DNA from 3 places in the Streptomyces sp. NPDC059740 genome. Region 1 is predicted to be linked to each of the others. Evidence: riboswitches for the same ligand, from Rfam matches in the RefSeq annotation. Region 1 holds a riboswitch; each other region holds the start of a gene.

Region 1 (6,650 bases):
CCGGGCCTCCTCCTCCGCCAGCGGCGCCTCCGACGTCCTGGAGAAGCTCGGCCTCAACCTCGACCTGTCCCCGCGCCGGGTGGCCGAGGTCGCTGCGGAGGCCGGCATCACCTTCTGCGCCGCGAACAGGTTCCACCCGGCGCTGCGCCACGTGGCGGCGGCCCGTGCCGAACTGGGCGTGCGCACCGTCTTCAACTTCCTCGGCCCGCTCACCAACCCGGCACGGGTGAAGGCCCAGGCCACCGGCGTCGCCGACGCCCGCATGGCGCCGATCCTGGCCGGCGTCCTCGCCGAACGTGGCTCCTCCGCGCTGGTCTTCCGGGGCGAGGACGGCCTGGACGAGCTGACCACCACCGCCACCTCGACGGTGTGGGTGGTCCGCGACGGGGCCGTGGCCGAGCACCGCTTCGACCCCCGCGACGTCGGTGTCGAGCTGGTGCCCGTCGAGGCCCTGCGCGGTGGGGACGCGGCCCACAACGCCGACGTCGTCCGCCGGGTCCTCGCGGGCGAGAAGGGCCCGGTCCGGGACGCGGTCCTGCTGAACTCGGCGGCGGCGCTGGTCGCCCTCGAACCGGCGGACACCTCGCTGGAGGAGCAGATCGCGGCGGGCATCGCGCGGGCGGCGCAGGCCGTCGACTCGGGGGCGGCGGCGACCGTGCTGGAGCGCTGGATGGAGCTCAGCAACTCCTGAGGGGTCCTTGCCATATGCCCGCCCGGGTCGCGTGGTCTGGCACCGCGCCTCGCGGCGTTGCCGAAAAGCCCTGGTAGCTCCGCTACGAGGACTCTCCGGCGCCTTGCGATGCACGGCACCGGACCACGCGACCTCATCGGACGCTCACATGGCAAGGACCCCTGAGGCACCACGCGGCGGCCCCTGCGGCGGGCCGCCGTGAGCCGGTTCCGGCCGCCTGGCGGGCGTGCCCGGGATGTGGGACGACGGTTTCGCCGTCCGAACCCGCTGTGCCATACTCACCGCAGGTCACGAGCGACAGCGTGAAGGCCCCGGCCCGCTGTCCGGCAACCCTCCGTCCGTGGCGGGGTGCCCCGGGTGATGACCAGGTCGCAGACAAGCGAGGTCTGCGGCAAGCGCGGTCCCTCGATTGGGGACCTGGTCCTTCGAGGGAGTGCCTTCCGTGATGCAGCGAATGCGATAGGCCTGTCCTCCGGATCGCCGTCGGACGTGCGCAGCGGTACCCCTGGGGTGCCCGCCGCCGTCGGTGACCGGCGCCCCGTCGCTCCCCACCGGACGCGACCGGCACCCGCCGCCCCTCCCGACCGGCTCGCCACGCCGGCCGCGGACCCGGAGACAGGCCCCGGGGCCTGACCGCCCCCACCGGACGACGCGTCCGGCCACCCGTGCGCCCTGACGGCGGACCGGTGTGCCGCGGTGCCTGTCGTCCCGTGCCCCGACGGGCACCGAGCACCCTCATCTCGCCTGCTGCCGCCACCGCGCGTCGCCGACTCCCGGCCGTCCGCGCGGTGTTGCCGGCCGCCCGCACCACCACGGGAGTCCGCCATGACCGCCACCGCCAGCACCGCTGCCGCCTCCGCCGCCACCGCTGCCGCCTCCACCACCACCGCTGCGAGGACCGCCCCCCAGGCCCCGGCCGGCGGCCCGCTCCCCGTCCTCGGCCGCGACGTCCGCGTCCCGCTCGTGACCGGTGGCGAGACCACCTACGCGGCGCTCGACTACGCGGCCAGCGCACCGGCGCTGCAGCGCGTCTGGGACGACGTCGCGGCCTACGCCCCCTACTACGGCAGCGTGCACCGCGGCGCCGGACACCTCTCGCAGCTCTCCACGGACCTGTTCGAGAACAGCCGGGAGACCGTGGCGCGCTTCCTCGGCTGTCGCCCGGAGGACGAGGTGGTCTTCACCCGGTCCACCACCGACTCCCTGAACCTGCTGGCCTGCGCGCTGCCCGCCGGGGCCCACGTCTACGTCTTCGAGACCGAGCACCACGCCGCGCTGCTGCCCTGGCACCGCCGCGCCGGCGTGACGGTGACCTACCTCGACGCCCCGCGCTCCCCGCAGCAGGCCGTGACCACCCTGGCGGACGCGCTGGCCGCGGCACCCAAGGGCGCGGGCCCCGCCCTGGTCTGCGTGACGGGTGCCTCCAACGTCACCGGCGAGATCTGGCCGGTGCGGGAGCTGGCCGCCACGGCGCACGCCCACGGCGCCCGCATCGTCCTGGACGCCGCCCAGCTCGCCCCCCACCACCCGGTGGACGTGGCCGAGCTCGACGTGGACTGGGTCGCCTTCTCCGGCCACAAGCTCTACGCGCCCTTCGGCTCCGGCGTCCTCGCGGGCCGCGCCGACTGGCTGCGGGAGGCCGAGCCGTACCTGGCGGGCGGCGGCGCGAGCCGCACCGTCACCCGGCGCCCGGACGGCGGTGTCGCGGTGGAGTGGCACACCTCCGAGGCCCGCCACGAGGCCGGTTCGCCCAACGTCATCGGCGTCCACGCCATCGCCTCGGCCTGCCGCGCGCTGACCGAGGCCGGCTTCGACACGCTGGTGGCACGCGAGCGGACGCTGGTGGCCAGGGTCCGCGAAGGGCTCGCCGGCATCCCCGGCGTGCGGGTCCTGGGCCTGTTCGGGCCGGACACGCCGCGGGTGGGCGTGCTCTCCTTCACCGTCGAGGGCTGGCAGTCCTCGCACTTCGCGGCGGCCCTCTCGGCCGAGTACGGCATCGGGGTGCGCGACGGCCTGTTCTGCGCCCACCCGCTGGTGCGCACACTCCTCGGCAGCGAGCCGCAGGCCCCGGGGGAGTGCGGCGCGGAGGAGTCCGGCGCGGCCGGCGGGACGCTCCACGCGGTCCGGGTGAGCTTCGGGGCCGGCACGCCCGACGAGCACGTCGAGCGGTTCCTGCGCGCGGTGCGGGAGCTGGTCACCGAGGGCGCGCGCTGGAGCTACCGGACGCAGGAGGGCCGCTGCGTCCCGGTTACCGCCGCCTGACCGGCCCGCTGCACCGGCCGTCCGCCGCCCAGGGGCGGGGCGCTGCCTCCCGTGGTGGCGCCCCGCCCCGTACCGGGCCGGGCCCGCAGGTGTCCTAGGAGTCCAGCCCGATGGCGAACGCGGCCTCCAGGTCGTGCTGGGAGTAGGTGCGGAAGGCGATGTGCGTCTCGGTGGAGGCGACGCCCGGCACCTTGCTGATGCGGCCGGGGATGACGTCGGCGAGGTCGTCGTGGCGGGCGACGCGGACGAGTGCGATCAGGTCGTGCGCCCCGGTGACCGAGTAGACCTCGCTGACACCCTCGAGCGCGGCGATCTTCTCGGCGATCTCCGGGATGCGGTCCACGCTGGTCTTGATGAGGACGATCGAAGTGATCACGGCTGGTCTTCTCCCTCGCGGCTGCCCGGCTCTCTCCAGGGCCCGCCCACCCTATCCCGCACCCCGCCGCCGGTGACGTGCCCAGGCGTAGAGGAAGCCGAGCCCGAAGCCCACGAGGTGCGCCAGGTGGGCCACGCCGGGACCGGCCGGGTCGTGTCCCGCGGCGAGCCACTGCAGCACGAACCAGAAGACCAGCACCACCCAGGCCGGGAAGCGCAGCGGGAGGAAGAGGAGGAACGGCAGCAGGCTGGTCACCCTGGCGCGGGGGAAGAGGTAGAGGAAGGCGCCCAGCACACCGGAGACGGCACCGGACGCCCCCACCAGGGCCCGCCCCGAGCCGGCGTGCACCGCCGCGTAGCCGAGCAGCGCCAGGTACCCGGTGACGAGGTAGAAGAGGACGAAGCGGGCGCGCCCCAGACGCTCCTCCACCAGGCCGCCGAAGACGTGCAGAAAGAGCAGGTTGCCCAGCAGGTGCACCCACCCGCCGTGCACGAAGAGCGCGGTCAGCGGGGTGGCCGAGGCGCGCACGGTCCCCTCCCACAGCTCGCGGGGGACCACGCCCCACCGGGCGAAGTAGGCGTTCTGCGCGGCGCGGCCCCCGTCCCCGCCGGCCGCGGCCCCGGTGAGCGGGGCGGTCGGTCCCGCGAGGAACACGGCACAGCACAGGGCCGTCAGCACGTCGCGGCCGCGCATCCGCACGGCACGGAGCACCAGGAGGTGCGAAACGGACATGGGTGGATCATCCCGGAAAACTCGGCCAGGAAGTGGGTGCCGGTTCCGGGCCCGGCCACCCGGTGGGCGTGCGCGCCGTGGTGCGGGGCGGCTGCGGGCGCGCCCCGCAGGGGAGGGGGCGCAGGCCGTAGGGTGAGCACCAGGGACGTTCCTCGTCGGCGAGCCGGTTGCGCCGCGCCGGGACCCGTCCGCCCGGGGGAGGCGGGTCGTGGTCGCCGCGGCGGGCTCCGCGGGCGGGCGGCCCTGCCGGAGCGTCACCACCCGAGGAAGCGAAAGAGGAACGAGACGATGACGGTTCCCCAGCCGACCGCAGAGACCAGGTGGCGCTGCACCCTGTGCGGCAATCTCACCCGTTTCGACGTCACCCGGCGTTCGAAGGTGGTGGAGTACGTGCATCTGGATCTCGCCGGCGAGCCCTCGGTGGAGGAGCGGGAGGTGCTCGAGGAGAGCATCGAATCGGTGCGCTGCCGCTGGTGCAACGCGGTGGACCAGATCGAACTGGTGGACCGGCCCGGCGCGAGCGCCTGAGATTCGGAGCGAGGCGGCAGTGGTGGACCGTCCGGAAGGGGCGACGGGGGAGGGGGACGTGCGCGCGGAGGCGACGGCCGGGGAGCCGGAGCCGGCCGCGCAGCCGGGGGTGTCCGCGAACGGCGTGGGGCCCGCCGGGGCGGGGTCCGGCCCGGAGGACCAGGCAGCCCTCGACCGGCCGCTCCCCGAGGGCGTGCGGCGCAAGGTCGTGGGCTTCACCGCGGAGTGCTTCGGCGGCCTGAAGGTCGCCGACCTGCCCGCCCCGCTGCGGCAGTACGCCCGGTTCACCCCCAGCCGGCGGGTGCGGTTCGCGGGCAACGCCATGGCCTCGGCGCTCGCCGGGGACGCCGGCTTCCGCGGCCGTATCGCCGACCTGCTGCGCGAGGCCCAGCCGGAGCTGACCGAGGCGCTGGCGGCCGGCAACCCGCCGGCCGCCGCCGACCCGCTGGACGTCGCCGCCGCCGCGTACATCCTTCGGCCCGCCGGCTGGGTCGAGCTCGTCACCGCCGCGGAGGAGGAGGTGGAACGGGCCGACGCCGTCCGGGCGGACGAGGAGACCTCCCGGGAGCTGGCCAGGCTCCGCGAGGAGTTGTCGCAGGTGCGTGCGGCGGCCCGGGCCGAGGCCGAGCGGGCCCGGGCCGAACTGGACACCCTGCGCAAGGAGAACGACGTCCTCCACCGCCGCCTGCGCAGCGCGACCAGCGACGTGCGGCGCCGGGAGGCGGAGGTGCGCAAGGCGGAGGCGGAGGTCCAGGCGGTGCGTGCGCAGGCGGGTGCCGACCGGGCCGCCGCCGAGGGGGAGGCCCGGCGGCTGCGGGCCAGGGCCACCGAGGCGGAGGCGGCCCTGGAGGCCGGGCGGCGCGCCGTCCGCGAGGGGCGCAGCGTCGAGGACATGCGGCTGCGGCTGCTGCTGGACACCGTGCTGGACGCGGCCCAGGGGCTGCGGCGCGAGCTGGCCCTGCCGCCGGCCGAGGTCAGGCCCGCCGACACGGTGGACGCGGTCTCGCCCGGGACGCTCTCGCCGCGGGACGTGGCGGCGCGCGCCCTGTCGGAGACCGATCCGGCCCTGCTGGACCAGCTGTTGGCGCTGCCGCAGGCGCACCTCGTTGTCGACGGCTACAACGTGACCAAGACGGGCTACCCGGCCATCCCGCTGGAGAAGCAGCGGTTGCGGCTGCTGGGCGGGCTCGCCGTGCTGGCGGCGCAGACCGGCGCGGAGATGACGTGCGTCTTCGACGGGGCGGAACTCGCCGCTCCGGTGCTGCTCGCGCCGCCCCGCGGGGTCCGTGTGCTGTTCAGCAAGCCCGGGGTGACCGCGGACGAGTTGATCCGCCAACTGGTGCGCGCCGAACCCTCGGGGCGTCCCGTGGTGGTGGTCTCCACCGACCGCGAGGTGGCGGACGGGGTGGCGCAGGCCGGGGCGCGGCCGGTCTCCTCGGCGCTGCTCCTGAAGCGGCTGGCCCGGACCTGACGCCGTCCGGTGCCGGTCGTCCCGGTACCACCCGGACCCGCCGTGAAAGCCCGGTTTGCCTGGTGACGGTGGGTCACCTGGGCGGTGGGGGCGTTTTTTCGCTCCGCTGTGTCAGGCGGCGGTCACAAGCTGTGGGGTCTTGGTAAAGCTTGCCTCGGTGAAGCGGGTTTTTTCCGCAGGGATTTGAAGGGATCACAGCTCGGTTACTAAGGTCTGCCTCGAACCTTCATGCGGTTGATCACCCACCCGGGGTGAACAGTGAAGGAACCGCCGATCCGCGGCGTCCACGCGGAGCCGGGGTCTTGCCACCCCCTTCCCGGTAGGCGGCTGAAGGAAGAAGGAGCTCGCCTCCGTGGCGTCCCACCGTCGACCAAAGCAGCCGAGCCGCACGCGCGTCACCGTGTTCACCGCGACCGCAGCGGCAGCCGTCGCCCTCAGCTCGCAGGCCGCGCAGGCCGCGCCCAAGCCGTCCAAGGACGAGGTCAAATCCCAGGTCGACAAGCTCTACCAGCAGGCCGAGTCCGCCACGCAGAAGTACGACGGGGCCAAGGAGGACCAGTCCAAGCTGCAGAAGGAGGTCAGTGACCTCC
Region 2 (6,650 bases), on a different contig from region 1:
GGTTCGATGCCACGGGTCTCGACGGAGCCGACACGGTCACCGGCATGATCGCTCGTCGTTGAGTCGGCCATGGCGGAACCTCCTTACGAGGCGAGGTGGGGGTAGGAGCACGGGCTCCCGAGGGCGGGGCCGGCCTCTCGGCTCACGCGGGGCGCAGGGCGAGAAGCGCTTCGGCGAGTGGTTCCAGCGCGAGGCCGTTGACGGAACGCAGGGTGGCCACGGCCTCGGCGGGCAGCGCGGACAGACCGGCGACGGCACCCGACACCGCCCCGGCGATCGCGCCGATGGTGTCGCAGTCGCCGCCGAGGTTCGCCGCGAGCAGGCACGCCTGCCAGGGGTCGTCGCCCGCGACCGTCAGCACGGCGAAGGCGGCCGGAACCGACTCCTGACTCGCGACGCTGGTGCCGATCAGCTCGCTGATGACGTCCACCGCCTCGTCCACGGGGAGCCCGGCGACCAGGCGTCGGGCCCAGCCGATGCGGGCGGCGATGTCGGCTCCGGCGACCCAGTGCCCCCGGCGCGCACCGGCGGCCGCGGCGCTCTCGGCGGCGTCCATCGCCTGGACCAGGCCGGCGCCGTCCACGGCGGCGCTGACCGCGGCGGCGACGGCTGCGGCCCCCGCGATGCCGATGGTGGTGTCGTGGGTGACCTGGCAGGAGTCCACGACCCGGTCGACGAAGTGCTCGAGCGGGAGGTGCCGGAAGGCGACGCCCACCGGGGTGACGCGCATCGCGGCACCGTTGGTGGTGCCGGTGCGCCCGGTCTCGGAGACGGGCACCCCGCGGGTCACCGCGTCCAGGGCCGCCTTGGTGGACGGGCCGAGCAGGTCCGAAGAGCCCTTGGCCCGCATCTCCTGCTCCCACTCGATCAGGGCACGGGCCAGCACGGTGGGGTCGAGGCGGCCGGCGGACTCCACCAGGAGCCGGCCGACGATGACGGCCTGGTCGGTGTCGTCGGTGACGCTGCCCGCCGGCATCCCGGCCGCCACCGGGTTGTCCTCGGGGCCGGCTTCGAAGCCGGTCACCCGCCCGAAACGGGCGGTGATGGCGGCGCGGGACATGATCTGGGTCGGCATGCCGAGGGCGTCGCCCAGGGCCAGCCCGTAGAGGGCGCCGAGGGCACGGTCGGTGCGGGGGTCGTTCATGGTGCTGTGGTTCCTGTGCTCGGGGGGACGGCCGCGCGGGGACGGCCGGTGGGTGCGGGAGGCGCCGGCGCGGGTCAGGGCGCGTCGGGCTCGCCGAAGCGGGTGCGGAGTTCGAAGTGGGCGGGGTCCAGGAGGCTGACGACGTGCTCGACGGGGTCGCCGGTGGGCAGCCTGCCGATGCGTCGCACCCGCAGGAAGGAGACGCCGGGTGCGCGCCCCAGGAGCCGCGCGTCCTCCTCCTCCAGGGGCACGGCGGTCGCCGCCTGTTCACCGGAGGCCACGACGAGACCGGCCGCCGCAAGGGTGGCGGTCAGCGAGTCGTCGACCAGACCGCCGGCCGGGACGTCCTCCAGGCCGGGGTGGCACGGTACGCGGCTGCGCTCCAACGACACCGGGGTGCCGTCGGGCAGCGACCGCAACCGGTCGACGGCCAGGAAGGCGGTGGTGGGCAGGTTCAGCCGCCCCCCGAGCTCGGCGTCCTGGACGACCTCCAGCCGGAGCAGGGCCGTGGTGAGTCCGGTGCCCTGCTCGGTCAGGGACTGGGTCCAGCCGTGCCGGTTGTCCAGCGGCGCGCCGTCGAAGGTGACGAAGGAGCCGATCCCGGGGTGGGTGCTGATCAGCCCCTCCTCGGCCAGCTCCCGCAGCGCCTCGCGGACCGTGGTCCGGCTCACCGCGAACCGCTCGGTCAGGGAGTGCTCACCGGGCAGCCGGCTGCCGGACCGCAGCGCCCCGGCCCTGATCTCGTGACCCAGGATGCGGGCCACCCGCTGATGCTTGCGCGCCTGTGCAGACATGTCCACACCGTAAGTCAACCTGTCTGGACCTGTCTGTTGTCCGGGTCACAGGCTCCGGCCCCGGCCTGCTGCCGGCCCTGCCGTGCCGGTCCGAACGGGAAGTGTCCGGCGCAGGACGGCCGCAGACGCGCGCCCGTAGGTGGAGCCGGACAGCCGGATCAGTGCCTTGGTCGCGCTGAACGGGTCGGTGACCACGAGGAGCAGGCCGATCACGGCCGCCGCCGCGGACACCCCGGCACGACCAGCACCAGCCGGTCGTGGCGGAAGCCGTTCCGTGCGGAGAGCCCGAAGACCAGCAGGGCCGCACGGCCGAGCCCACCGCGGACGCAGCCGCCAGCCCCCAGGGGCCGGCTGCCGGCAGGGAGGTGGTCAGGAGCACCGCACCGCGCGCCGCCGCCGCCGGAGACGCCCGGAACCCCGGGCTCGACCAGCGGGTTGCGGGTCGCCGCCTGCACCAGCGTGCCGGCCGGCGCCGGCGCGGCCCCGCCGGCAGCGCGGCCGGGGCCCGCGGGACCCGGGTGTCCAGGATGGATGGGGGAGACGGCCTGCGCCGGGGAGGGCACGGCGCGCCGGAGCGCCCTGACGCCGCGGACACCGGAACGCCCGGCACCGGGCCGCAGGACGGGTTTTCCCTCCCGGTGCCGGGCTCGGCCCTCGCCTGCCGCACTTCCCGGTGGAGCCGGAGCCGGTGAGCGCCGGCCGCAGGGACCGGCCTGGCGCGGCCCGGACGCGCGGCGTGGTCCTCACACCGTGCAGGGCGCCGCGACGGTCCTGCCCCGGAAGGACGGGTGCTCTCCGAGGCGGCGGACATAGTCCCGGAGCCGGACGTGCGAGCAGAGGGTGCCGGGTGGGCCGAGGTGGACGAGCGCCACCCACAGGTCCACGTCCGCAGCCGTCAGCTCCCCGCCCAGCGCGTAGGGCTGCCCGGTGAGCCGGCGCTCCCACATATCCAGTGCCGCACGCTGTTCACCGGGGCGGGCGGCAGGGGAGAGGTGCAGTTCCAGCGCCTCACCGACGGCTTCGGCCGCTGCGGCCAGGTGCGGCGGGCGCAGGCGCGAGGGGCGGTCCCCGTCGTGGCCGGAGAGCGGCCCCGCGAGGTCGCGGAGGATGTCCGGGGTGTGGTTGCTGACGATGCGCCCGCTCCAGCGGTCGCGCAGCGCGGGCGCGGTGAGGGGTCCGTCGTAGTGGTGCAGGGTGGCTTCGTACGCGTGGCGCAGCGCCGCGAAGGCGTCGGGGGCGTCGCCGGGGCGCGTCAGGACGGTGGTGGCGATCGCGCCGTCGAGACCGAGCAGGTCCAGAGTGATCGAGATGCGCAGTGAGTGCGGACAACTCTCCGACAGGAACAGGTCGTAGCGGTGCGGTTCCGGATAGAAGCCGCCTGCCAGGCCGATGCCGATCCGGCCTCGCAGGACGTGTGGCAGCCGGGCGCCCGCCGAAGCCCCCGGGTGGGGCCGAGTGGCGGACGTACTCGGTTGCCGGTGAACGGCGTCGGCCGTCCCGGCGCCGCGCGTAGCTGTCTCGGGCATGACTCTCCCTTGGGAAACGAGGAAGCCACCGCCGCCTCGGGGGCGCCGGCGGCCGAATGCGGAGCGACTGCGCTGCTCGCAGCGGTCCGCGACGACGAACCGGCGGCGGATCAGTACGCGCTGGAGACCCGCGACAGATCGATGTGCAAGCGCCTCGTCAAGTCACTCCTGGGCATTGCCCGCCCGTCTCACCCTCGGGGCTCGCGAGACGCGAGACCACGCTTGCCCCACCGCACCGGCGGGACCCGGTCGTCACCCGGGGCACCCCGTCGCGGCGGAAGGGTTGCCTGCCAGCGGGCCGGGGCCGATGACCACATCAGCGGGGGTGAACCCGCGGCGTGGGCGCTGACAATCGTGACCGTCCACGCCAGTTTCGGTGCGCTCCGTGACGCCGTCAAGAAGCCGTGCGCACGGTCTCAAGTGATGGGCATACGCGTTGACATTCCCCCGAGGGCATGACTGACTGGCGGCGTCCCACGACAGGACCCAGGCCGGAGAAATGACGGTGACGGCGATGTACGCAGTTGACGGAAAGGCCGCGCGACAGCGCCCCGGCCGCGTCCTGCTGTGCTCGGACCGCTCGGTCGACCTGCTGCGCGTCAACAGCGCCCTCTGTACGGCCGCCCGTCCTGCCCACTGCCGGGACTGACGACTCTCTGAGCCCGCGCTGACCACCGCCGTCGCGGTGTGCTGCCCCCTCCCCGCCCAGCCCCCGTTCCACGTGTACCGGTCGCCTCGCCTCCGCCGAGCCCTTTGCCGCTCGGCGCGGCGCCGACCACCCGCGTGGTCCGGGCTGTCCGAGTCCGCTGGAGCTGTCCATGCATCTCCCGGTTCCGCCGTGTCCGCCGGGCCGGCGCCCCACCGCAGGCCCCGGCCTCCGCGAAGAGGACGCCCGACAGCGGGAGGGAACGGCGCAGTCGGGTAGCGGTGCCCGCCGACGAGCGGTCGGCCACCCACCGGGGAGCCGCGCGCCAGACCGGCACGGTGCCCGGGACCACCGGGCCGCAGACGCGCAGGCACGGCACGTGCGGCCCGCGTCCCGCCACCACGCCGTGAAACCCGCCCCGCCCCGCCTCCACCTGTACTCCCGGCACCACATCGACCTGCTGCGCGTGGCCGGCGCGCTCTGTCGCCCCTGACCGCCGCCCCCGCAGCCGCCCCCGTACCGGGGCCGGCTCTCCCGCACGGCCATCAGGAAGGCGTCACCCCCATGTCCCCCTCTCCCGCCCCGCTGCACCTCGCCGTCGCCCTCGACGGCGCAGGCTGGCATCCGGCCGCCTGGCGCGAGCCCGTCGCCCGCCCCCGCGAACTGCTCACCGCCGCCTACTGGACCGACCTCGTCACCGAGGCCGAACGCGGGCTGCTCGACTTCGTGACCATCGAGGACGGGCTCGGCCTCCAGTCCTCCTCGCCCACCGGCCCCGACGAGCGCACCGACCAGGTGCGCGGCCGCCTGGACGCCGTCCTCGTCGCCGCGCGGGTCGCCCCGCTGACCCGACGCATCGGCCTGGTGCCCACGGTGGTCGCCACCCACACGGAGCCGTTCCACATCTCCAAGGCGATCGCCACCCTCGACCACGTGAGCACCGGCCGCGCCGGCCTGCGCGTGCAGGTCACCGCCCGCCCGAACGAAGCCGCGCACTTCGGACGCCGGACGATCCCGCCGCTCCCCGCCGAGGGGTACGACACCCCTGCCGGGCAGGAGGTCGTGCGCGAACTCCTCGACGAGGCGGCCGACCACGTGGAGGTCGTGCGCCGGCTGTGGGACAGCTGGGAGGACGACGCGGAGATCAGGGACGCCGCCACCGGGCGCTTCATCGACCGCGACAAGCTGCACTACATCGACTTCGAGGGCAGGTACTTCCACGTCAGAGGCCCCTCGATCACGCCCCGCCCACCCCAGGGGCAGCCGATCGTCAGTGCCCTCGCACACGGCCCCGCCGCGTACCGGCTGGTGGCCCGTGCCGCGGACGTCGGCTACGTCACCGCGCACGACACCGACCACGCCCGCGCGATCGTCGCCCGGATCCGCGCTGAACAGGAGAAGGCCCAGCGCGCGGACCAGCCCCTCCACGTCTTCGGCGACCTGCTGGTCTTCCTCGACGACGACCCCGCCGAGGCCGCCGCCCGCCGGGCGCGCCTGGACGCCCTCGCCGGCACCCCGTACACCGGCGACACCCCGGCCTTCACCGGGTCGCCGACCCAACTAGCCGATCACCTGCAGGAGTTGCAGTCAGCCGGGCTTTCCGGCTTCCGGCTGCGGCCCGCCGTAGCCGGTCACGACCTCCCGGCGATCACCCGTGGCCTGGTCCCGCAACTCCAGCGCCGCGGCGTCTTCCGACGCGCCTACGAGGCCGACACCCTGCGCGGCCTGCTCGGGCTCTCCCGCCCCGCCAACCGCTACGCCGCCACCTCCTGAGCCCGAAGGACATCCACCATGAGCAAGCAGCTCAAGCAGATCCACCTCGCGGCACACTTCCCCGGCGTCAACAACACCACCGTCTGGAGCGACCCCGAGGCCGGCAGCCACATCGAGTTCAGCTCCTTCGCGCACTTCGCCCGGACCGCCGAACGCGCGAAGTTCGACTTCCTGTTCCTCGCGGAGGGACTGCGGCTGCGCGAGCAGGGCGGCAGGATCTACGACCTGGACGTCGTGGGACGCCCCGACACCTTCACCGTCCTCGCCGCCCTGGCCGCCGTCACCGAACACCTCGGCCTGACCGGCACCATCAACTCCACCTTCAACGAGCCGTACGAGGTGGCCCGTCAGTTCGCCGGCCTCGACCACCTCTCCGCCGGACGCGCCGCCTGGAACGTGGTCACCTCCTGGGACGCCTTCACCGGTGAGAACTTCCGACGCGGAGGCTTCCTCCCGCAGGACGAGCGCTACTCGCGCGCCGAGGAGTTCCTCACCACCGCCAACGAACTCTTCGACTCCTGGCGCGGCGACGAGATCACCGCCGACCCCGTCACCGGCACCTTCCTCAGTGACGCCAAGGCCGGGTCCTTCGTCCACACCGGGCAGCACTTCGACATCCACGGGCAGTTCAACGTCCCCCGCAGCCCGCAGGGGCGCCCGGTGATCTTCCAGGCCGGGGACTCCGACGAAGGGCGGGAGTTCGCCGCGTCGAGCGCCGACGCCATCTTCAGCCGGCACGCCACCCTCAAGGAGGGGAGGGCCTTCTA
Region 3 (6,650 bases), on a different contig from region 1:
AATGTATCTGCACAACTGCCCAGTGCAACAGGTCAAGCAGACGAAAAATCCGGACCAGGGTAAACACCGATAAGCGAAAAAGAGAGGGAATCAGCCACAATACGGTCCGGGCGAACTACACCAAACCGACAAACCACGCACACATCTTGTGTCCGCCGCGGAGATTCGTCATGCGCGTTTGACCTGCGCGCAATGCGGGAACCGCGCCCACTCTAACGCTAATTCCCGGTACGGAATTACCGCTTCCGCATATCCCACCCCCCCCCGGCGCGCTCACCCGCCGCGCACCCCGGTGCGCGCGCCCCCACGGCAGCCGGCCGCCGCTCCCTCTGGAGGAGCGGCGGCCGGTGTCGGGTCCGTCGGGCGGTGCGTGGCTCAGCAGCCGCCGGCGACCGCCGGGATGATGGAGACGCCGGCACCCTCGGGCGTGGGGGTCTCAAGGCCCTGCTCGAAGCGGACGTCGTCGTCGTTGACGTAGACGTTGACGAAACGGCGGAGCTTGCCGGAGTCGTCCAGCACGCGCGCGGCGATGCCGCTGTGGTTCTTCTCCAGGTCCGCGAGGACCTCCGAGAGGGTCGCGCCGTCGGCGGGGACCTCGGCCTGGCCACCGGTGTAGGTGCGGAGGATGGTCGGGATGCGGACGGTGACGCTCATGTCTGCCTCAAGTCTCGGGCCCGGGGCCCGGGTCGGTGGGTGGCAAAGGGGACGGGGCGGGGCCGGGGGCGGCCGGCCGGGGCCCGCGTCAGGCCAGGCCGGCCTCGCGGAAGGCGTCCAGGCTGGGGCGGATCGTCGCGGTCGGGCCGGTGGTGGGCGCCACGGCGTCCAGCGTCTTCAGCCCGTCGCCGGTGTTGAGGACGACGGTGGACTTCGCCGGGTCCAGAAGGCCGTTCTCGATCAGCTTCCGGGTCACGCCGACGGTGACGCCGCCCGCGGTCTCGGCGAAGATGCCCTCGGTGCGGGCCAGCAGCTTGATGGCGTCGACGACCTGTGCGTCGTTGACGTCCTCGACGGCACCGCCGGTACGGCGGGCGATGTCCAGCACGTACGGGCCGTCGGCCGGGTTCCCGATGGCCAGGGACTTGGCGATGGTGTCCGGCCGGACCGGGCGGACCACGTCGTGGCCGTCCTTGAAGGCCCGGGAGACCGGGGAGCAGCCCTCGGCCTGCGCGCCGAAGATCTTGTAGGGCTTGTCCTCGACGAGGCCGAGCTGGATCAGCTCCTTGAGCCCCTTGTCGATCTTGGTGAGCTGCGAGCCGGAGGCGATGGGGATGACGATCTGGTCGGGCAGCTCCCAGCCGAGCTGCTCGCAGATCTCGTAGGCCAGCGTCTTGGAACCCTCGCCGTAGTACGGGCGGAGGTTGACGTTGACGAAGCCCCAGCCCTCGCCCAGCGGGTCGCCGATGAGCTCGGAGCAGAAGCGGTTGACGTCGTCGTAGTTGCCCTCGATGCCGACCAGGTCGCCGCCGTAGACGGCGGCCATGACCACCTTGCCCTGCTCCAGGTCGTGCGGGATGAAGACGCAGGAGCGGAAACCGGCCCGGGCCGCGGCGGCGCCCACGGCACCGGCGAGGTTGCCGGTGGAGGAGCAGGAGAGGGTGGTGAAGCCGAAGACGCGGGCCGCCTCGACGGCGATGGCCACCACCCGGTCCTTGAAGGAGTGGGTGGGGTTGCCGGAGTCGTCCTTGACGTACAGACCGCCGGTGACGCCGAGCTCGCGGGCGAGGTTGTCGGCCTTGACCAGCTTGGTGAAGCCGGGGTTGATGTTCGGCTTGTCCGCGACGTCCTCGGGGACGGGCAACAGCGGGGCGTAGCGCCAGATGTTGTTCGGGCCGGCCTCGATGCGCTTCCGGAGCCCCTCGGGGTCCCCGGTGGGAAGGTCGTAGGCGATCTCCAGCGGGCCGAAACAGGCCTCGCAGGCGAAGATCGGGCTCAGCGGGAACCGCTCGCCGCATTCGCGGCAGGACAGCGCGACGGCGGAGCCGAGGGTGAGGGGGGTGTCGGTGGCGACGGTCTGCACAGCCATGGAGGCGAGGCCCTTTCTCCTCATCTTCCTCGCGACGCATCTCGCCGCGAGACGGAATTGGCACCTTCCCTAGCCGGGGAGCCTCGCGTTCCGCTGCTGGTGCGGTGACGAGTCCGGCTGGAGGGTTGCCGGGGCTTCAACGGGCCGTTTCCCTCTGCCCCTCTGGATGAGCGGTGTGGCACCGGCCTTGCGGACCGGGCGTTTGTGTGGCGCGGCGACCCCGACATATGCGGGCCGTTCGCGTTGTTCAAGACTGTAACCGAAGGGCCCCGGGCTGGAGACAGCCGTCCGCACCGCGAGATGGATCACAGCACGAGCGCCGGTCCTCACCGGTCCGCGGTGCGGAGGCGAGGGCGCAGGTCAGAGCGTGACCCCAGGGTCCCGTCCGGCCCGCGTCCGCCGGTCGCCGACCTGCCGGGACGAGAGGACGGGTACCGCACGGGCCCGCGAGACGGACTGCGAGCGTGAGGAGAGACGCTGGTGCTGGAAGAGGTGGAGCGCTGGCTCGGCACCCGCTCCTGGTCGGCGGCCGACCGTCCCACGGCCCTGCTGCCGGCCGCCAAGGCCGCGTCTGGGCAGACGGTCAGCGTGGTGCTGCCGGCGCTCGACGAGGAGGCGACGGTCGGCCAGATCGTCACCACCATCCGTGACGAGCTGATGACGGACGCCATGCCGCTCGTCGACGAGCTGGTGGTCCTGGACTCGGGTTCGTCCGACCGTACCGCCGAGGTGGCCGCCGCCGCCGGGGCCCGCGTGGTGCACCGGGACGCGGTGCTGCCGCGGCTGCCGGCGCTACCGGGCAAGGGCGAGGTGCTGTGGCGGTCGCTGCTGGTCACCCGCGGCGACATCGTGTGCTTCGTCGACGCCGACCTGCGGGAGTTCTCGGCCACCTTCGTCTCCGGCATCGTCGCGCCCCTGCTGACCGACCCGGATCTCGCGCTGGTCAAGGCCATGTACGACCGGCCGCTGGGTGCCGAGGCGGGCGGCGGTGCGGGGGCCGGCGGCCCGGCGCAGGGCGGCCGGGTGACGGAGCTGGTGGCCCGGCCCCTGCTGAACCTGCACTGGCCGCAGCTGGCCGGTTTCGTGCAGCCGCTGGGGGGCGAGTACGCGGCACGGCGCTCGCTGCTGGAGCGGCTGCCGTTCCCGGTGGGCTACGGGGTGGAGCTGGGTCTGCTGGTGGACGCGTTGCAGACGGTGGGGCTGGACGCCCTGGCCCAGGTCGACGTCGGGGTGCGGCGCCACCGGCACCAGGACGGGCAGGCGCTGGGCCGTATGGCGGCGGCGATCTACCGCACCGCGCAGCTGCGGCTGGCCCGTGGCCATCTGGTGCGGCCGCGGCTGACCCAGTTCGTCCGGGGTGAGGACGGCGGGTTCGAGCCGCGGACCTGGGCGGTGGACACCGAGGAGCGGCCACCGGTGTGCGAGGTGCCGGAGTACTCCCGGGGCCGGGCGGCCTGAGGGCGGGTCCCGCCTGCACGGGCTGTGACCGTGCAGGTCGGGGCGGTGTGGCGCGATCTCGCCCGGCGTCTGCGGAGATCGGCGCCGCCCGGCGTCCGTACGTTTGGACGGTTGTGCGGTGGGTTAGTTGTCGGGCATGGCCTCCGAGACCCCTGGTGCGCAGATCCTCGTCGCGTCCAACCGCGGCCCCGTCTCGTACTCCCTGGAGGAGGACGGCTCGCTGCGCGCCAAACGCGGCGGCGGCGGCCTGGTGTCGGGGCTCTCGGCGATCGGTCCGGACGCGGACGCGCTGTGGGTCTGCGCGGCGCTGAACGACGGCGACCGCGAGGCCGCCCGCCGCCACCCCGCCCAGCTCCCCGAGTCCGACACCGGCGAGCAGCGGGTCCGCATGCTCGACATCGCGCCGCAGACCTTCACGGACGCCTACAACGGCATCGCCAACTCCGTGCTGTGGTTCGTCCACCACCTGCTGTACCAGACGCCGCTGGAGCCGGCCTTCGACGCGGACTTCCGCGCCCAGTGGGCCTCCTACGAGGCGTACAACGCGGCCTTCGCGGACGCGCTGGCCCGGGACGCGGCGCAGGGTGCCGCGGTGCTGGTGCAGGACTACCACCTGACGCTGGTACCGGGGATGCTCCGCGAGCGCCGCCCGGACCTGCGCATCGGCCACTTCTCGCACACTCCGTGGGCGCCGGCCGACTACTTCGGCCTGCTCCCCGACGACGTGGCCGTCTCGGTGCTGCGCGGTGTCCTGGGCGGCGACCGGGCCGGGTTTCTCACCGAGCGGTGGGCGGCGGCGTTCGCCGAGTGCTGTGAGCGGGTGCTGGGGGCGCGGGTGACGCGCGAGGGCGCGGAGATCGCGGTGACGTACGAGGGGCGCACCACCCGCCTCGGCGTGCACGGTCTGGGCGCCGACGCGGACTTCCTGCGCGAGCGCTCCCACCGGCAGGACGTGGACGACTGGCTGGTGCGGTTGCGGGAGCAGGTCGGCGAAGGCCGGCGCACCGTGGTCCGCGTCGACCGGACGGAGCTGTCGAAGAACATCGTGCGCGGCCTGCACGCCTACCGCCGTCTGCTGACGGAGCGGCCCGAGTGGCGGGGGCGCGTGGTCCACGTCGCCTTCGCCTACCCCTCGCGCCAGGACCTGTCGGTGTACCGGAAGTACACCGAGGAGGTGTCGCGGGTCGCCGAGGAGATCAACGCCGCGTTCGGGACGGCCGACTGGCAGCCGGTGCTGCTGCGGGTCGACGACGACTTCGCGCGTTCGCTGGCCGCGTACCGGATGGCGGACGTGGCGCTGGTCAACCCGATCCGCGACGGCATGAACCTGGTGGCCAAGGAGGTGCCGGTGGTCTCGGACGCGGGCTGCGCGCTGGTGCTCTCCCGCGAGGCCGGCGCCTTCGCCGAGCTGGGCGAGGACGCGCTGGTGGTCAACCCCTACGACGTGATCGCCACTGCCGACGCCCTCCACGAGGCCCTGACGATGCCCGCCGACGCCCGCGCCGAGCGCTGCAAGCGGCTGGCGGCGGCGGCCACCGCGCTGCCGCCCTCGCAGTGGTTCCTGGACCAGCTCCGGGCGCTGCGGGGCTGACGGACCGGGACGGCCGACGGCGACGCGTACAGCGGCGGGCCGGCGCGGCCCGGCAGCCCACCCGGCCGGCAGTGGACAGCCGCCGGCAGCCCGCCCCGGTCTCAGGCTCCGACGGCCTCCGCCACGGCGGTGAGCAGGCCGACCACCCCGTCGGGGCCGTCGACCACGAGGTCGGCGCGCTCGGCGAGGGCGGTGACCTCGGTGCTGCCGCTGCACACCAGCACCCCGCCCAGGCCCTCGGCGCGCAGCCGGTTCACGGCGTCGAAGGCGGCGAGGTCCCCGAGGTCGTCGCCGGCGTAGAGGACGCTGCCGGCACCGACCTCGTGGAGGTAGGAGGTCAGGGCCATGCCCTTGTCCATGCCCTGGGGACGCAGTTCCAGCACCAGGCGGCCGGGTTCGACCAGGAGGCCGTGGCGGCTCGCGAGGTCGCCCAGCGGTCCGCGCAGCGCCTCGTAGGCGCCCTGCGGGTCGGCGGCGCGGCGGGTGTGGACGGCCACCGAGCGGCCCTTGTCCTCGACGGTCGCCCCCTGCGCCGCGCTCTCGGCGGCCAGCAGGTCGGGGAGTGCGCGCCGCACTGCCGCCACGCCGGGGTCCGGCGGGGGCGCGGTGACCCGGCCGGTGGCCGCGTCCCACCGTTCCGCGCCGTAGTGGCCGAGGACGGTGAACCGCTGCTCCCCGCCCTCCTGGGCGAACCCGCCGAGCCGCACCGCGACCTCCGCCGGGCGGCCGGTGACGATGACGGCGGAGCCCAGTGCCCGGGCGAGCCGGGTCAGGAGCGCGGCCGCCGCCGGATGGGCGCGCGCGCTGTCGGGGTCGGGCACGATGGGGGCCAGGGTGCCGTCGAAGTCGAGGGCGACGACGGCCCGGCGGGGATCGGCGAGGAACGCCGCCAGGCCCGCGCGGCCCGCTTCGGTGGTCGGTGTCGGCAAGGAGGTACTGGGGCTGCCCATGGCGCCGACCCTACCCGCGCGCGGGGACGCCAACCGGGCGGCCACCCGGCCGGTCCGGTGGGCGTCGCCCCTGCCGTCCCACCGCACCGGACCCGGTGCAGCACCCGGTCAGTGCATGACGCGGCCGGTGACGTGCTCGGGGGTCAGGCGCAGCACCACCCGCACCACCTCGGGGGGAAGGGCCAGCTTCTCCTGGCCGGCTCCGGGGCCCTCGTACTCCTCCTCCAGGCGGACCGCCAGCTCCCGGCCCACGTCCTCGGAGACGGTGACGCGGCCCCGCACCTCGACGTAGCGCTGCGGGTCCCGGGGGTCGTGCACGAGGAGGCTGGCACGCGGTTCGCGGCGCAGGTTGCGCTCCTTGCGGCGGCCGGCCGCCGAGGAGATCAGCAGGTCGTCGCCGTCGCGGCAGACCCACACCACGGAGGTCTGCGGGCTGCCGTCGGCGTTGACGGTGGCCAGGACCGCGGGGTTGGGGTCGTCCAGGAGGCGGCGGGCGGCGTCGTTGAGGAGGGACATGGCCGCGAGCCTAAGGGGTCCTTGCAACAGGAGCGTCCGACGAGGTCGCGTGGTCTGGTGCCGTGCATCGCAAGGCGCGGTCACCGGCCGCCCTGCCGACGGTCGGCCAGCC

What was found. A riboswitch is a leader RNA that binds a small molecule or an ion and turns the genes downstream of it on or off. The one in region 1 is predicted to bind S-adenosylmethionine.
Region 2: it holds a riboswitch for S-adenosylmethionine, as region 1 does, so the genes downstream of both, ACFV3R_RS27790 (glutathione S-transferase C-terminal domain-containing protein) here and ACFV3R_RS21450 (aminotransferase class V-fold PLP-dependent enzyme) in region 1, are expected to answer to the same signal.
Region 3: it holds a riboswitch for S-adenosylmethionine, as region 1 does, so the genes downstream of both, thrC (threonine synthase) here and ACFV3R_RS21450 (aminotransferase class V-fold PLP-dependent enzyme) in region 1, are expected to answer to the same signal.

The regions. Positions count from the first base shown of each region.
Region 1 is NZ_JBHWGP010000019.1:22,699-29,348, reverse strand. It holds gene trpD (anthranilate phosphoribosyltransferase) at 1-691, shown strand, start outside; SAM riboswitch class IV at 978-1,095, shown strand; gene ACFV3R_RS21450 (aminotransferase class V-fold PLP-dependent enzyme) at 1,517-2,953, shown strand; gene ACFV3R_RS21445 (Lrp/AsnC ligand binding domain-containing protein) at 3,048-3,329, opposite strand; gene ACFV3R_RS21440 (rhomboid family intramembrane serine protease) at 3,381-4,061, opposite strand; gene ACFV3R_RS21435 (hypothetical protein) at 4,350-4,589, shown strand; gene ACFV3R_RS21430 (NYN domain-containing protein) at 4,699-6,060, shown strand; gene ACFV3R_RS21425 (NlpC/P60 family protein) at 6,413-6,650, shown strand, end outside.
Region 2 is NZ_JBHWGP010000033.1:35,520-42,169, forward strand. It holds gene ACFV3R_RS27770 (purine-cytosine permease family protein) at 1-71, opposite strand, end outside; gene ACFV3R_RS27775 (ADP-ribosylglycohydrolase family protein) at 143-1,144, opposite strand; gene ACFV3R_RS27780 (GntR family transcriptional regulator) at 1,219-1,938, opposite strand; partial or broken gene ACFV3R_RS27785 (iron chelate uptake ABC transporter family permease subunit) at 1,999-2,467, opposite strand; gene ACFV3R_RS27790 (glutathione S-transferase C-terminal domain-containing protein) at 2,682-3,464, opposite strand; SAM riboswitch class IV at 3,678-3,824, opposite strand; gene ACFV3R_RS27795 (hypothetical protein) at 3,979-4,113, shown strand; gene ACFV3R_RS27800 (putative leader peptide) at 4,283-4,603, shown strand; gene ACFV3R_RS27805 (LLM class flavin-dependent oxidoreductase) at 4,675-5,883, shown strand; gene ACFV3R_RS27810 (NtaA/DmoA family FMN-dependent monooxygenase) at 5,902-6,650, shown strand, end outside.
Region 3 is NZ_JBHWGP010000011.1:29,699-36,348, reverse strand. It holds gene ACFV3R_RS15650 (MoaD/ThiS family protein) at 376-654, opposite strand; gene thrC (threonine synthase) at 743-2,023, opposite strand; SAM riboswitch class I at 2,041-2,196, opposite strand; gene ACFV3R_RS15640 (glucosyl-3-phosphoglycerate synthase) at 2,504-3,481, shown strand; gene ACFV3R_RS15635 (trehalose-6-phosphate synthase) at 3,618-5,072, shown strand; gene otsB (trehalose-phosphatase) at 5,174-6,022, opposite strand; gene ACFV3R_RS15625 (PPOX class F420-dependent oxidoreductase) at 6,131-6,538, opposite strand; partial or broken gene ACFV3R_RS15620 (IS481 family transposase) at 6,615-6,650, opposite strand, start outside.